One region of the Peribacillus sp. NPDC097675 genome, then DNA from elsewhere that is predicted to be linked to it. Evidence: riboswitches for the same ligand, from Rfam matches in the RefSeq annotation. Region 1 holds a riboswitch; each other region holds the start of a gene.

Region 1 (3,280 bases):
ATCCATAAACGTCCATTGTATATAATTACTTATGAAGGGAAAACAGCTGGATGGATGAGCTTTCAATCTTTCTATGGTAGACCTGCATATGATTCTACGGCTGAAATCAGCATTTATCTTGATGATGATTTTCGTGGAAAGGGAATCGGACAGACTTCGATTCAAAAAGCTATAGAGGTGAGTCCAAATGTAGGAGTAAAGACACTTCTTGGATTCATTTTCGCTCACAATAAACCAAGCATTAACCTTTTTTCTAAATTCGGTTTTGAAAAGTGGGCCCATTTACCAAAAGTGGCAGAACTCGATGGAGTGGAACGCGATTTGGTCATCCTTGGTAAACGTGTCACTACATGACTCATTTAGAGGCAATGGACTAGATTTGTTTTTAGAAGAACTTTATTCAATTTAATTTTTTGGAAGTGCATGATCTAAGTATTTTACAGATGTCACAGCGTTTAGCAACGAATCCAACTCTTGGCTTGCTTGAACGGCAAGTCTGCTTGTAAAACCATAATTCGTTGCTAACTTGATCATTTCTTTTCGCTTTTCTTCTATTTTATCCACTGTTATATGAGAATACTGCAATATTATCACTTCCCATTTTTTCAAGTATTTTACACTTTTCATCATAATCAAAATACTAGTTAAAATCAATCATATTCTATGATTTAAATATGTTTTTTCAAGGTATATGTGTGAAAATTTACCCATACACATACCAATTTATGTACTAATTATGTCAGTTTATAAAAAGAAGAAGCACTTGCTCTATCATGCAGCAAATGCTTCTTCTTTTCTTTTAGCTATTAATTTAATGATAGTAACATATTAGCTATGTCATACATTCTGGAGGTGACTCATTACCTGTTCTATCTATAATAATTCTATATTCATCCTCAAGAGCTTTTAATGGAGCATCATATAAATGCTTTTCATCAGAGGTTTTATATACACCATTAGATAGTAGTTCTTCTATCAATAATGCTCTCCTCTGTTCTTTTTTCTCGAAAAACTCTGCCATATAAATGGCTCCTTTCCTTAGGTTCATACTTCTGAATAAGCTTAATCTTATAGGCTTCGCTTAAGCCAAAATATATATACCTTTTTTGCAGTTTCCTTAAACATCATTTAACAAAAATAAAAACCCCTTCTAATCCAAGAAGAGGTTGACAGAGGTCCGTTCGTCTCTTCTTATCTCCCAAGCATACGCTTGTTGGAAGAAGCACAGTACCACGATGGGCCTGTTGCCGAGGTTTCTTAGGGCCAAGTCCCTCCACCTCTCTGGATAAGAATATGATATATAAATGATTTCGACATGATTTTATATCAATAACAACCAAAAGTCAATTGCATTCAATATTTTTTATACTTTTCACCTATTAAACTCTTTTAGAAAACGGGCTTTTCGGTTGCATTTTCCTTTTTATCTGTTATGATGACACTAATCACATACGAATTACCACTAGGGGAGTCTTTATAAAGACTGAGATGGAATGTTGTTCCGGACCCTTTGAACCTGACCCGGCTCATACCGGCGGAGGAAAGTGGATGATATCGTCTTCGTACGTTTGACTTTATCCATCTACCCCGTTCCGTTTTCAGGAACGGGTTTTTTATGTAATTTAATAGCAGACTGCTAGGGGAGCCATTAGGCTGAGAATCAAACCCTTTGTACCTGATCTGGGTCATACCAGCGGAGGAAAGCAGGTTGTAAAGGGATCCGTCCATTCCTAGAACAGCCGCTTTCTAATTGAAAGCGGCTGTTCTTCATTTATAAGCACTAAGCCTTCCTAAGTATGTGAATGAAATCAAGGAGGAAAAAACCATGACGAATACCCAATTAGAATCTTTCAGCGAGAGACTTCACAATCGTGCAAAAGAAATCTGGAAAAGGAATCATACACATCCCTTTGTTCAGGCAATTGGAGATGGAACGCTTTCAGAAAGTAAATTTGCCTATTACTTGAAGCAGGATTATATCTATCTTATCGAGTATTCCAAACTTTTCGCTTTAGGTGCTATCAAGGCTAACGATATGGAAACCATGGCCAAGTTTGCAGGTATTTTAAATGAGACTCTCCATGTAGAAATGAATTTGCATCGGAACTACTGCAAAGAGTTCGGAATCAGCTCGGAAGAATTAGAAAAAACCGAACCCACGCCCATTACCCTTGCCTATACAGGCTATATGCTAAATGCCGCACATCACGGGACACTGGCTGACATTGTCGCCTGTTTGCTTCCATGTGCTTGGGATTATTATGAGATTGGTCTGCTATTAAAAGAACAAAACGGAAAAGCGTTACCGACAAATCGTTATGCCCAGTGGATTGAATCGTATTCATCTCCTGAATTCGCCGAATCCCATATATGGTTAGCTAAGCTTTTAGATGAGCTGACTGAAGGTTTACCTGAAAAAGAACAAAATAAATTAGAGAAACACTTTTTAATGACCTCCCGATATGAATATTTATTTTGGGATATGGTTCACAACGAACATGATTGGCCGCTTTGAATGTTAAGTATGAGCAAATTATTACGGAAAATGACGCTGACTGGCATGTTCACGGCAATCACTACCTTAACTAGTTCGTTCGTTTTTGTCCCGGTTGGATATGCAAAGATCTTTCCTATTCAGCATGTAGTTAATGTCATCACAGCCGTTATATTGGGACCGTTTTTTGCTGTGACACAAGCCTTTTTGGTTTCCCTTATCAGAAACATGACAGGTACTGGTTCCATTTTTGCGTTTCCGGGAAGCATGATTGGTGCCCTCCTGGCCGCGGTGCTTTACCAGAAAACAAAAAAGATGGGGTTCGCCTGCTTAGGTGAAATATTGGGGACCGGCATTCTTGGTTCTTTGGCCTGTTATCCAATAGCTGTCTTATTATTGGGAAAAAAGGCGGCGCTTTTTGGTTTTGTACCAGCTTTTCTTCTTAGTTCATTAATGGGGTCACTTTTAGCCCTTCTTTTATTGAAAGGTCTCTTGAAAAATCATTATATGAGGAGGTTATTATATGAAAACAGCACTAACAATCGCGGGATCTGACTCAGGGGGTGGAGCCGGAATTCAAGCTGATTTAAAGACTTTTTCGGCACATGGGGTTTATGGCATGTCTGTTATCACAGCTGTCACGGCGCAAAACACCATGGAAGTTCGCTCAGTCCAACCTATCGATTCAGCCATGATTACCGATCAAATTGCGGCCATTTTTGAAGACATTCATGTCGATGCAGTAAAAATAGGAATGCTTGGATCTAAGGAGACCGTCGAAACCGT
Region 2 (3,280 bases), on a different contig from region 1:
TATGAAAGATAACTCTTGCAATGGGTCAAAAGACAAAGTTTCAGCTTACAAACATTCTTTCTTTCATCCTTTTTCCACAAAAGTGCATGCATCCTATGTAGTCTAGTCTTTTCTCATACCCTATACCCTATTTAATAATCAATATACCTTTGAAAAAGGGATGAAACCAGAAAAAACGGGTATATAACCTGTAATGACATAATATGGGGAGAGATGATCAGATGAAGGAATTGAAACGAATTGTCATCGCGCATGATGGAAATGAAGATAGTAATCGGGCAATAGAATACGGAGCCACATTAAAAAAAGCATTTCCTGATGCTGTAATGACCATTGTTCAAGTGTTGAATGAAAAGGGGGACAACCGCATTATTGAAAGTGCATCAGCTCCAGGATTCGTTCCGGCTGCAGGCTTTTATGTTGATCCCTCACAAACGCATCCCGTTACAGAAGTGGAGCATCAGCTTCAAATGCGGGCTAACGATACTCCCTCCGTTTTTGAAAATAACGCAAGGATCGCCGAAAGTAACTTACTAAGCCTGCTAAATGAATATGGCATTATAGGGGAAGTTGAGATATTGGAAGGTAATGCCCCCGATAGTATATGTGAGTACGCAAAGCGAACCGATGCCGATCTAATTATTGTCGGTAACAGTTCCAAGAGTGGTTTGGAACGATTTTTCCTTGGAAGCACAAGTAGCTCCATCGCCAAGCATGCACCTTGCTCGGTATTTATTGCAAAATGACAATAAGGGCCGGCTCATCCTTGAGCCGGCCCTTTTCTCATTTACCTTAATAGGCTTTTTTGATTAAAACATTTGAAGCAGCCGAATAAAGCACCATTATCACGACCGCAGATAAGATAAAACTAATCAGCATATATGTCCCATTGTAGATTAATGAATAAAGAACGACTGGCTGTCCTTCTGGCGCATATTTACCAAAGAAAACGATACCTGATGTAAAATGACAGATAAACCTCAGAAAACTGCCCACGAACATGCCGCCTATTCCAAATAATTTCGCTTTCAAACGGTTTTCCTCTTTATAATTATTCACGAATCCATTCATGAATAATCCAGAAATTCCTACGACGGTAAAGGCAAGGAAGTAATCTATGAATCCCTGAAGCGGTGTCATGATTTGGACCGGCGTAGTGACTAACTGCAAAAGTCCCAATAATAAACCGGTTGCCATTCCGCCCTTGATCCCCCAGCGATAGCCCATTAAAAAAATGGGCACCATGGCAATGGAAATCGATCCCCCCTGCGGCCAAATCCTTGCAAAAACGAAGCCGGAGACTAAATCCAGCAGTAATGCCAATGCAGAAAAAATGGCAACCTCGGTCATGAATAATGTTTTATGCTTCATCATCTCTCACCCTTCTCCACGTGCAAAAGTGCCCATGAGTTCCCGTGTTGCTTTTTTTTGCATACAAAAAAGCAACACCAGGGCGGTAATGGATGCCCAGTATTGCTATCCAAAACCACATCCCTACGCTAGTACTAACTAACAGGTTCATAGGGTCTGAACTCAAACGTTCACTCTCAGCCAACTTGGCTCCCCTTGTGGAAGTATTTAATTTTTAATCCTCGGTTAGAATATACTACTAGTTTCTATAAATAACAAGTAAATAAATGCAAAGAATCCTTTTCCACCTTCCCTTTTATTGGTTATATTTTTTCACATAACCAACTTCTTTACATACCTTCAATACACATGGCATAAACCAAGTTAGATGGATTAAGACGACAATTTTTCTATAGACTCACTACGGTTAGATTTGATATCTTTATTAAGGCTATTTTGCACGAGGGGGAAAAGACATGGATAAACATTCAATTTCTGCTGAAAAGGGAGCCTATATCAGTATTGCCGCATATATATTCTTGTCAGCCCTCAAATTAACATTTGGTTATTTTGGTGACTCCAAGGGGCTTTGGGCAGATGGATTAAATAACACAACCGATATCATTGCCTCTGTTGCTGTATTAGTAGGTTTAAAAATATCGAAAAGACCACCTGATGATAATCATTCATACGGTCATCTGAGAGCTGAAACCGTAGCTTCATTGGTTGCTGCCTTCATTATGATCACGGTTGGCCTACAGGTCATATACAGTGCCATTGAATCTTTCTTCTCACAGGATACGTCAGTTGTACCCGATATGTTTACTGCTTACGTCGCTTTATTCTCCGCCATCTTCATGTACGGAATCTATCGCTACAATTTAGCATTGAGCAAAAAGACAAAAAGTGCTTCCATTCATGCTGTTGCACAGGATAATCGTTCGGATGCTTTGGTTAGTATCGGCGCTTTCATAGGTATCATCGGGAGCACAATCGGAATTTCATGGTTAGATGCCGTCGCGGCATTGGTGGTGGGTTTGATGATTTGTAAAACCGCTTGGGACATTTTCCATGCCGCTTCACTCTCTTTGACGGATGGGTTCGATGAGCAACATCTACAACAAATCGGTCAAACCATCGAGCTAACGGATGGTGTGAAAGACATGAGTGAAATTAAAGCTCGAATGCATGGAAATGAAATCCTTGTCGAAGCTACCGTTCATGTCAATCCGCTTTTGACCGTCATCCAAAGTCACGATATCACTGTGAAGGTGGAAGAAAACCTTCTAAAGGAACATGGCATTAAACATGTCATCGTTCATATTGAACCATATGTATTTCAAAAAAAAGGTACCCGTCAATAATTTGCGGTACCTTTTTTAATATACAAAACCTTATTTTTACGTTATTTACCTACAATTAATAATAACCGCGAAACTCCTGCACATATCCCCCATTAAATGAGTATTTAAAGAAAGCTTTTAATCTGGTATTATTAAAAACGTATATAAGTTTTGGAATTATATTCAAATTAATTCATAATAAAGTAAAAAAATTCATTTTCCTACACGATGGAGGGCAAAATGGTATTGAATCGAGAAATGACTCTTCACTTCCTATCTTCTCATAAAACTACTATCCTTACCGAATGGAAAGAGCGCTTGAAACATTTACCGGATAGTTATATAGACTATTTTGAAGAAGACATAGAAAAAATCTTAAATTCACTGATGAAACAACTAAAAGAAACAGATACTAACTTCGATGAGTTATTAAAGGATTTAGGAGAAAAAATTTCTGCTAACCGAGTCAAACAGCATTTAAATATGGATATTTTCTTTTCTATAACCTCGATTGGAAGGTCTATCATCATCGATCAATTTCTAAAGTATGAGGTCGTTAAAGGAGAAATATCTGCCGTTATCCATCA
Region 3 (3,280 bases), on a different contig from region 1:
CATGTTGGCTCTCGCAGCCTGGGGAGGTTTCCATGTCGGAAAAATCCTCAAGTTGCCTGCGCCCTGGCTCGTAGGGAGTATGTTGACGGTTGCCTTTTTCCAAGCATCCGGCTCCCTCCTTGCTGGGAAGGATTTGAATGCCTGGTGGCCAGATAGCTTCATGATTGTTTCACAAATCATGATTGGTGCAAGCGTGGGATCGAAGTTCAATAGGGCCATGTTCGTAGGTATGAAAAAAATTCTGGTGGTGTCTTCCTTAAGTACCGTTGCTTTTATATTCATGATGATACTTTGTGCGTATATCGATTCGAGAATGACTGGAATGACCTTTATGACTACCTCATTGGCTTTTGCACCAGGGGGAGTGGCGGAAATGACCGCCACTTCAGTTGCACTTGAATCCGATCCGATGTTTGTCGTTGCTGTTCAGGTGCTCAGGGTGTTAATGGTGTATGTGACATTGCCGCCATTATTTAAATTCTTACACCATCAAGCAAATCAAAAAAATAGACATCCCGACTTATCTGCATAGTGTTTACCCCATCACCAGGCCGCCATCAACAATTAGATTCTGACCGGTCACGGCTCGGCTCCACGGAGAGGCAAAGAATAATACAGCATCGGCTGCCTCTTCTGGGGTGGTCACTTTTTTTAGTGGTGTACTTTCTTCTATGAGGTGGAAGACCTCATCTGAAGTTGCAGAACTTGCGTCGGTTTTCATTAGCAGGCCCCCTGAAACCATATTGACGGTGATTCCGTCTTTACCCAATTCACTCGCCATGTTTCGTGTGAATCCAAGAAGAGCGGCTTTACTGGTATTGTAGTCATGGTAGGCGATGACGGGATTTTGAAATAGATTGGTCCCGATGTTGATAATCCGTCCGAATTTCCCTTCAATCATGTCTTTTCGACCGGCTTGTACGGTAAGTAATGATGCTTTTATGCTTCCCTCGAAATGGGATTGATAATCTTCCCATGAAATGGTCTCGGCTGTTTTAATGTTATCTACATCAAAGCTGAAGTTCACTAAAGCGTTATTTACAATCGTTGTGATGGGTTGACCAAAATGCATTTTCGCCCTTTGAAACATAGCTTTGACTTCCGACTGGTTTCTAACATCAGCGCGAATTGCAATCGCCCTGTTCTGCCCAATTTTTTCAACCACTTGCTGGGCTTTATCTCCACTTTGAAAATAGTTGACCACGACCCGGGCACCCTCCCGACCAAACCCTTGAGCGATGGCGGAACCAAGGCCCCTGCTGCTTCCTGTCACCAATACAATTTGATCACTTATCTTCATAAATAAACCTCTCCCTTACCCCATTTTTTTCATAAAAAAAGCTCACCCGATTAGAGGGGTGACCTTGAATGAGAAAAGTTTCAGTTCAATGCCACTTCCCTCCGCTGGTGCTAGCCAGATCAGGTTCAAAGGGTCAGAGTGTTGCCACTCCTCTCAGCCAAAAAAGGCTCCCCTAGTGCTATATATATGAATTCCTTGAAGTATAGCATAAACGACAAAGGTGCTCTAGGGTTACTATTCTTTCTCATATAATCCATCTTAAGAGGAATAGTATGGATATTAAAAACTGTTACAGTATGGTGCATTTACGATTCATTTACAAAATACTCTTATATTTTTTACATCTCCTTAATGGTAGGTACATGAACAGGATGTATATTGAAATTGAATATTCCAATAAATGAGTAGGGGGCGTTTTTTATGAGACGTACATTCAGTAAAAGAATCTTGCCGGTTGCTATCATTACTGCATTAGCCTTTGGAAGTGTAGCGTGGGGAGGTACAAATGACGATGTTTTGGCAAAAGGAAAGCCTAAGAAAGAGCCTGAAATTAGAAATGTCATTTTCATGATAGGGGATGGAATGGGGGTCTCTTATACTTCCGCTTACCGATATTTGAAAGATAGACCTGCTACGACTGTAGCTGAAAGGACAGCATTTGATAAATATCTAGTGGGTCAGCAGATGACATACCCAGAAGATCCTACACAGAACATCACTGATTCTGCTTCAGCAGCAACGGCGATGTCAGCCGGTGTGAAAACGTATAATGCAGCCATTGCTGTCGACAATGATAAGACAGAAGTCAAAACGGTGTTGGAGGCGGCAAAGGAAAGCGGGAAATCGACTGGCCTTGTTGCAACATCAGAAATCACTCATGCCACTCCGGCATCATTTGGTGCACATGACGAAAACCGAAAGAACATGAATGGCATTGCGGACGATTATTACAAGGATTTAATAAATGGCCAACATAAAATCGACGTTCTTTTAGGTGGAGGTCAATCCAATTTCGTACGGCCCGATGTCGATTTGACAAAAGCATTCAAAAAAGATGGGTATAGTTACGTGACGGATAAAAAACAGCTGGTAAAGGATAAAAACAAACAGGTTTTAGGATTGTTTGCTAAAGAGGGCCTACCCAAAATGATTGACCGCACTTCCGAAACACCATCATTGGAAGATATGACAGACTCGGCGATTCAACGCTTGAATAAGAATAAGGACGGATTCTTCTTGATGGTGGAAGGAAGCCAAATTGATTGGGCTGGCCATGATAATGACATTGTCGGAGCCATGAGTGAAATGGAGGATTTCGAAAAGGCCTACAAAGCAGCGATTGATTTTGCTAAAAAAGATAAGCATACCTTAGTCGTGGCGACGGCTGACCATTCAACGGGAGGATTCTCCATTGGGGCAAAGGGAGTGTATAACTGGTCCGGCGAGCCGATTAAAGCTGCCAAACGGACACCTGACTTTATGGCAGATGCCATCGTAAAGGGAGCAGATGTCGAAAAAACCTTGCAACAGTATATAGATCAACATGAAGTCAAGCTAACGAAAGAGGAAATAGAATCGGTCAAAGATGCTGTCACGAGTAAAAACGTTACGACCATCGACAATGCGATTGAGGCCATTTTTGATAATAGGTCCAATACGGCTTGGACAACCGGGGGACATACGGGGGAAGATGTACCCGTCTATGCATACGGACCATATAAGGAGCGTTTTGCCGGACAGGTCGACAACACCGACCAAGCCACCATCATCTTTGATTTATTAAAATAAATACTGGGAGGGATTCCGTGAACAGACTACTCATAAGTGCCTTTTTATTAACCACATTTTGTGCACTCAACACTCAGCCAGCCTTTGATGAAAAATCAATCGCGACAGAAAAAACAGAGGAAAGTGCCAAAACATTGGTGAAGAAGGAAGTGTATGTTCCAAATCCTCAACTTCCGGATGATCGTGAATTGA

The links. A riboswitch is a leader RNA that binds a small molecule or an ion and turns the genes downstream of it on or off. The one in region 1 is predicted to bind thiamine pyrophosphate.
Region 2: it holds a riboswitch for thiamine pyrophosphate, as region 1 does, so the genes downstream of both, thiT (energy-coupled thiamine transporter ThiT) here and tenA (thiaminase II) in region 1, are expected to answer to the same signal.
Region 3: it holds a riboswitch for thiamine pyrophosphate, as region 1 does, so the genes downstream of both, ACQKL5_RS11500 (3-oxoacyl-ACP reductase) here and tenA (thiaminase II) in region 1, are expected to answer to the same signal.

Annotation. Positions count from the first base shown of each region.
Region 1 is NZ_JBNNSK010000003.1:210,432-213,711, reverse strand. It holds gene ACQKL5_RS06500 (N-acetyltransferase family protein) at 1-354, shown strand, start outside; gene ACQKL5_RS06495 (aspartyl-phosphate phosphatase Spo0E family protein) at 406-585, opposite strand; gene ACQKL5_RS06490 (Fur-regulated basic protein FbpA) at 833-1,021, opposite strand; SAM riboswitch class I at 1,189-1,292, opposite strand; TPP riboswitch at 1,455-1,560, shown strand; TPP riboswitch at 1,629-1,719, shown strand; gene tenA (thiaminase II) at 1,826-2,515, shown strand; gene thiW (energy coupling factor transporter S component ThiW) at 2,525-3,049, shown strand; gene thiD (bifunctional hydroxymethylpyrimidine kinase/phosphomethylpyrimidine kinase) at 3,018-3,280, shown strand, end outside.
Region 2 is NZ_JBNNSK010000011.1:148,883-152,162, reverse strand. It holds gene ACQKL5_RS16865 (universal stress protein) at 222-746, shown strand; gene thiT (energy-coupled thiamine transporter ThiT) at 793-1,374, opposite strand; TPP riboswitch at 1,475-1,577, opposite strand; gene ACQKL5_RS16855 (cation diffusion facilitator family transporter) at 1,827-2,714, shown strand; gene ACQKL5_RS16850 (ATP-binding protein) at 2,922-3,280, shown strand, end outside.
Region 3 is NZ_JBNNSK010000007.1:37,397-40,676, reverse strand. It holds gene ACQKL5_RS11505 (AbrB family transcriptional regulator) at 1-532, shown strand, start outside; gene ACQKL5_RS11500 (3-oxoacyl-ACP reductase) at 536-1,300, opposite strand; TPP riboswitch at 1,380-1,484, opposite strand; gene ACQKL5_RS11495 (alkaline phosphatase) at 1,721-3,088, shown strand; gene ACQKL5_RS11490 (DUF4352 domain-containing protein) at 3,106-3,280, shown strand, end outside.